Linked DNA regions of Desulfosarcina ovata subsp. ovata. The protein of the gene in region 2 interacts with the protein of the main gene of each other region in a pairwise test. Links are inferred from orthologs where the notes say so. Each region holds a gene or a part of one and is shown on either strand. Other genes may lie near its edges.

What was found.
Region 1: the proteins of pheT (region 2) and secD interact in binary tests that used the Escherichia coli proteins (3 or more experiments, as listed by UniProt). The link is inferred for Desulfosarcina ovata subsp. ovata from one-to-one orthologs.

Annotation. Positions count from the first base shown.
Region 1 is NZ_AP021879.1:2,427,397-2,430,589, reverse strand. Bases 5-2,872 are described here. They hold secD (protein translocase subunit SecD), read right to left. Parts: upstream 2,280-2,872; coding sequence 729-2,279; downstream 5-728. Other genes in these bases: yajC (preprotein translocase subunit YajC), read right to left, coding at 2,454-2,816; secF (protein translocase subunit SecF), read right to left, coding at 5-673. Outside these bases: more of secF, read right to left, coding at 1-4; GN112_RS10985 (Rne/Rng family ribonuclease), read right to left, coding at 2,966-3,193. UniProt on the Escherichia coli protein: Part of the Sec protein translocase complex. Interacts with the SecYEG preprotein conducting channel. SecDF uses the proton motive force (PMF) to complete protein translocation after the ATP-dependent function of SecA.
Region 2 is NZ_AP021879.1:5,788,729-5,792,088, forward strand. The notes cover bases 266-3,300. They hold pheT (phenylalanine--tRNA ligase subunit beta), read left to right. Parts: upstream 266-593; coding sequence 594-3,008; downstream 3,009-3,300. Other genes in these bases: pheS (phenylalanine--tRNA ligase subunit alpha), read left to right, coding at 266-530; GN112_RS25330 (MerR family transcriptional regulator), read left to right, coding at 3,023-3,300. Outside these bases: more of pheS, read left to right, coding at 1-265; more of GN112_RS25330, read left to right, coding at 3,301-3,360.

The DNA.
Region 1 (3,193 bases), 3.4 Mb from region 2 along the record:
CGGTGATCGTCACGTCATGAATCAGTGCCACGATGGCGCCCATGGCATATTTGAATTCGAAAAACCAGAAAACGACCAGTGAGACGATCAGGGCGGCCAGCATGAGAAAGGGAATCGACACGTTGAACAGCGAGAGCAGGTAGACCGCGGCCATGATGGCGGCAGCCACGATGGCGCTTTTGCCCCATTTCATTTCAAAGCGTCCCGAAATATAGACGGTGATGAAGAGCAGTGAGTAGAACATGGCAAAGAGCGCTTTTTCGCGCAGATCCTTGCCCACCTGGGGACCGACCATCTCCACGCGTCGAGTCTCGGCGTCCACGCCGGTGGATGCCTTGAGGCCCGTCTCGATTCTCTCGGCCAACCCCTCCACGGCGGTGGTGGCGGTGTCGGTGCGAATGAGATATTCGTGGTCGGCCGCATGACCGAACTGCTGCACGGCCGAAGCGGTCATGTCAATAGTTTCCAGGCCGCTCTTGATGCGGTCGATGGTGACCGCTTTCGCAAACTTCACCTGGACCAGGGTGCCGCCGGCAAAGTCGATACCGTAGCGGGGCCCCTGGTTCACGATCAGGGTGACGATGCTGACGGCGATCAACAGCAGGGAGATGGTGAAGGCGATTTTGCGTTTGCCGACAAAGTCGATATTGATACCGGGTTTGATAAACTGCATGAATCGGTTCCTCGATGGTGGTTTTGCGCATCCGGACGGTTCGGGACACCTGGCGTTAAATGCTGATGGTGCGAATTTTCCGATGGATCAGAACATAATCGAATACGGCGCGGGTGAGCACCAGGGCGGTGAACAGGCTGGCCACCACACCCAGGCTCAGGGTGACGGCAAAGCCCTTGACCGGCCCGGTCCCGAACTGAAACAGCACCAATGCTGCGATCAATGTGGTGACATTGGCATCCAGAATGGTCAGTGTGGCCCGGTCGTAGCCGGCATCGACAGCGGCCCGGGGCGTTTTGCCCAGGCCCATTTCCTCTCGGATGCGCTCAAAAATCAGTACGTTGGCATCCACCGCCATGCCGATCGTCAGAATGATGCCGGCGATGCCGGGCAGGGTCAGGGTGGCACCGAAGATGGCCAGGCCGCCGGCAATGAGCAAAATGTTGAGGATCAGGGCGAAATCGGCGATCAGCCCGGACGCTTTGTAGTAGACGGCCATGAACAGCACCACCAGAATGCCGCCCACACACATGGAGAGCAGCCCCATGCGAATGGAGTCGGTTCCCAGAGAGGGCCCCACGGTACGCTCTTCCAGGATCTGGACCGGCGCGGGCAGGGCGCCGGCACGCAGCACGATGGCCAGGTCGCGGGCTTCGTTGGTGGTGAAACTGCCGGTGATGCGGGCTTCACCGCCGGCGATTTTTTCCTGGATCACCGGTGCGGAGTAGACATTGCCGTCCAGTACGATGGCCAGCCGCTTTTTGACATTCTCCGCCGTGATGCGCTCGAAGAGGCGGGCCCCTTTTTTGTCGAAGGTGATCGAGACGTAGGGTTCGTTGTACTGGCTGTCGATCTGTACCCTGGCATCGGTCAGGTAGGCGCCGGTCAGGGCCGTGCGTTTTTTCACCAGGAACGGGATTTTCTGAGTCCGGCGGGTGGCCGGATCTTCCTTGGTTTCGTAAAGGATCTCGCTGGAGGCGGGAACGTTCCCGTCCAGGGCAGACTGGACATCGTGGGTCTCGTCAACCAGTTTGAACTCCAGCAGGGCCGTTTTCCCGATCAAATCCTTGGCCCGCTGGGTATCCTTGATGCCCGGCAGCTGGACCAGGATGCGTTGTTCGCCCTGGATGCGGATGTCCGGCTCACTGACCCCGAACTGGTCGATCCGGTTGCGGATGGTCTCCAGGGCCTGGGCGACCGCCAGTTGGCGGATGCGTTCGATCTCCTTGTCGGGCAGGTCGAGCACGATATCCAGAACTCCGTCCTTGACCGTCCGATCGGCCACCCGGACGTCGCGGAACTCCTTGTCCAGCAGGTCGTCGAAACTGGCGATATTGGTCTCATCGGGCACTTTGACGGCAATTTTGATGCCTTCCACCCGTTCGAAAGCGAGGGTGCGGATGTGCTCTTTGCGGAGCATGTCGCGCATCTCCTGGGCCAGCCGTTCGACGGTGTTCTCTACCGCCTTGTCGGCTTCCACTTCCAGTACCAGGTGCATGCCGCCTTGCAGATCTAACCCCAGGTTTATTTTCTTATGGGGCCAAATACCGGGCCGGAAGGTCGGTATCACATAAATCACGGCGGCCAGGATTACCGCGGCAATCACGATGAGTCTCCACGAAAGATTCTTCAACGTTGTTTCCTTTCAATATCCACACGCCAAAGCCCCAGCTGCCGATTCAATCCGCTGCGGACAGCAGGACGGCCTGCGAATCGACGCGGGGAAAGATTCCGGTGACAATGGGGCTTTTTAAATTGAAAAAGGGAGAGCGGTTGGAGTTCAAGCGTTGCCGTTGTCGGCTTTCTTGTCCTTTTTGGTGGCTGCCTGGGGCGAGCCGGTCTGGACCAGTGCGGAGACGCTGCCCCGGTTCACCTTGACGCGCACCTTCTCGGCGATTTCCACGGTCAGGGCGTTTTCGGCAACACCGGTAATCCGGCCGTGCAGGCCGCCGGATGTGACGATGCGGTCACCGGTTTTGAGATTGTCGATCATCTGCCGGTGCTCCTTGGTTTTTTTCTGTTGGGGGCGAATCAGCAGAAAGTAAAAAATGACAAACATGAGGATCAGGGGAACGAACGATGCGAACCCTCCTGATGCTCCTCCACCAGCAGCTCCCTGTCCCATTGCAAAAGCGATATTCATCGGTATCAAAACCTCCTCATAGGATATTTCAGACCCGTACCGGAAAATCGGTTTCGGGTTTGATTGGCGATCGTCGAAAGTGGCGCAGATATACTGTAAATCACCCGTCCCGTCAAATGGTTCTTGGGAAGGGCGGCGTTGGTCACATCTTATGCCTGTGCGGGCGGATTCTCGACGGCCTTGGTCTTTTTATCGTAGGTGACCTCCACCTGCCCGGGGATCAGATCGTCCCGGGCGACAATGGTGATGATCACGTCCCGTTTGGATTCCAGATCATTCAGTTCCTTGCGTTTGCGGTTGAGCAGGTAGTTGGCCACCGCTGCGGGAAGCCGGGCGGAGACCTGGCGGACATCCTCTTTCAGGGTGTCGAGCTTGAG
Region 2 (3,360 bases):
ACAGCGTGGTCTTGCGCACCCATACCTCGCCGACACAGCCCCGGGTGATGGAAAAAAGGGAGCCGCCGGTGCGCATCATCGCTCCCGGCAAAGTGTATCGTTGCGATTCCGACCTGACCCATACGCCCATGTTTCATCAGGTGGAAGGGCTTCTGGTGGACCGGAAGATCTCTTTTGCCGATCTCAAAGGGACGCTGACCGCGTTTGTGCATCAGATGTTCGATGATCAGACCACTTTGCGCTTTCGCCCCAGTTTTTTTCCCTTTACCGAACCCAGCGCCGAAGTGGATATTCGTTGTGTCATCTGCCGGGGAAAGGGGTGCCGCGTCTGCTCCCGGACTGGCTGGCTGGAGGTGCTGGGATCGGGGATGGTCCATCCGGCAGTGTTCGAGAATGTCGGCTATGATACCCGTCGCTATACCGGTTTTGCGTTCGGTATGGGCGTTGAGCGGATTGCCATGCTCAAATACGGCATCGATGACATTCGGCGCTATTTTGACAATGACTACCGGTTTTTGAGTCAGTTTTGATGGGCTCGTGAAAAAATTTATTTCAGACGGAACCGTCAATTTTAACGGAGTGCTCCTGGATCAATGAAAGTAAGCATAAGCTGGTTAAAAGAGTATGTGCCCATCGATATGGCGGTCGCCGATCTTGCCGACGCGCTGACCATGGCCGGGCTGGAAATAGAAGCGGTGGAAGATCCTTATGCCCACCTGGATACGGTGGTGGTCGGACGGGTGACCACGGTGTCGGCCCACCCCAATGCCGACCGGCTGAAACTTTGCCAGGTGGATGCCGGGGATCGCAGCGTCAGGGTCGTCTGCGGTGCGCCCAATGTGGCCGAGGGGTTAACCGTGCCCCTGGCCCAAGTGGGCACCTGCCTGCCCAATGGTGCCAAACTGGAAAAGACCGTCATCCGGGGGGAAGCCTCCGAAGGGATGCTGTGCAGTGAAATCGAACTGGAACTGGGCCTGGACGCTTCCGGCCTGATGGTGCTGGATGAGGCGTTGGTACCGGGGCAGCCGTTGAAGCAGGCGCTCCATCTTGATGATACGGTGTTTGAAATCGGACTGACCCCCAACCGCCCCGATTGCCTCAGCATGATGGGGGTTGCCCGGGAGATCGCCGCCATCCAGGGGGTTAAGATGACGCCGCCGATGGTCGCACTTCCCGATGCCCAAGGCGATATCGATGCGCTGACATCGGTGACCATCGATGCGCCTGACCATTGTCCCCGCTATGCGGCCCGGCTGATTGAAACGGTCGCCGTGGCCCCCTCTCCATACTGGCTGCAAAATCGCCTGCGCGCGGTGGGGGTCAGACCCATCAACAACCTTGTTGACATCACCAATTTTGTGATGCTGGAAACCGGTCAGCCCTTGCACGCGTTTGATTTTGATCACCTGGCCGGTCATCGTATTGTTGTGCGCACGGCTGCCAACGGGGAGACCTTCACCACCCTGGACGAAAAGGCGCGCCAGCTGTCCGATCAGATGCTGATGATTTGTGATGGTGAGAAACCGGTTGCCGTGGGCGGGGTCATGGGCGGCCTGAATTCCGAAATTGAGGATACTACCACGCGCGTGCTCATCGAGAGTGCCTGTTTCGATCCGATCAGTATCCGCAAGACCGCGAAAACCCTCGGGCTGAATACTGACGCGTCCCACCGCTTCGAGCGGGGGGTGGATCCGGACGGAACCTTGTTTGCTCTCGACCGGGCCGCCCAATTGATGGCCGAACTTGGCCGGGGTCAGTTGGTGGGTGGCACGATCGATGCGGATTTCAGGACTCAGACACCACCTGTGATCGACTTGAGTGTGGCGGCCACCAACGCCCTTCTGGGAACGGAGATTGACCGGGACCACATGGTTGGCATGCTGGAAAATATCGACTTCACGGTTCAGGTCCAAGGGGAGAACATTCTGCGGGTCGCGGTGCCCTCGTTCCGCGTGGATGTGGCCCGGCCGCAGGACCTCATGGAGGAAGTCGCCCGGCTTTCCGGCTACAATCAAATTCCCACGACGTTTCCAACGCTTCCATCCGAGGGCATCATCCCTTCACCCATGATGGTTGTGCGCAACCAGGTCAAAACGATTCTGTGCGGGTTCGGTTTTTCGGAAGCCATCAACTACAGCTTCATCAGTGCTCAGTCCTGCGACCGGATCCGGCTGGATACGGACGATCCGTTGCGCCAGCATGTGGCCCTGCTCAATCCGATTTCGGAAGAGCAGGCGGTGATGCGCACCAGCCTGGTGCCGGGCATGCTCGAAGCCGCCCAGCGCAATATCTCCCGGCAGCAAAACAATTTGCGCCTGTTTGAAATTGGAAAGGCATTTCTCCCACAGCCGGATGATTTGTTGCCGCTGGAAAAGGAGATGCTGGTGGGGCTCTGGAGCGGTTCTGCTGCCTGGGCCAACTGGCACACACCCGAAAGGGCCTGTGATTTTTACGACACCAAGGGGGTTGTCGAAGGGCTGGCCGTGGCCCTGGGGATCAGCGGATTGACCTATACGGCACTGCCGGACGCGAACTGCCGCTATACGCAAGCGGGCCACACGGCGCAGATCCTGTCCGATGGCGTGCCGATCGGCCTTATCGGCGAGGTGGATGCCGCGGTGATCGGCAATTACAATCTCAGGCAGGCGGCATTCATTTTCGAATTGGATATGGAAAAACTGGCCGGGATGATTCCCGATGCCATACAGATGACAGCAATCCCCCGCTTTCCATCCACGGCCAGGGATATTACCGTGATCGTCGATCAGGATGTCGAATCCGGTCGTTTGCTGGAGACGGTGAACCGGTTCGGCGAATCGCTGGTGGAAAACCTCTACCTGTTCGATGTGTTTGCCGGAGATCCCATCCCGGAGGGAAAAAAGAGTGTCTCTTTCCGGGTTGTCTACCGGTCGGCCGAACGCACCCTGGAAGACGATACGGTCAACGAGATTCATCGCCACCTGACCCAACGCCTGATCACCGAGTTTGGTGCCGCGTTGCCGGCCTAAAAAGGCGGATACCGATGACAGCAGACCGCTCCGGCGAAGCTGCCGTGCCAGACAAATTTTATTTTAAAATTGGTGAGGTCAGTGATATCGCCGGAGTCCCGTCCTACGTGCTGCGATTCTGGGAGACGGAATTCAAACAGATCAAGCCCAAGCGTACCGAAGCGGGACAGCGTCTCTATCGACGCCAGGATGTGGTCCTGATCCTGAAGATTAAACAGCTGCTTTACGAAAAAAAGTTTACCATAGAAGGGGCCAGACAGCATTTGCGGCAACGATCCGGCCGGGCGGTTGAACCGGACCCACCGGGCACGCCCCCCGATCTTACCGATATTCGTGATGAACTGATTCGTAT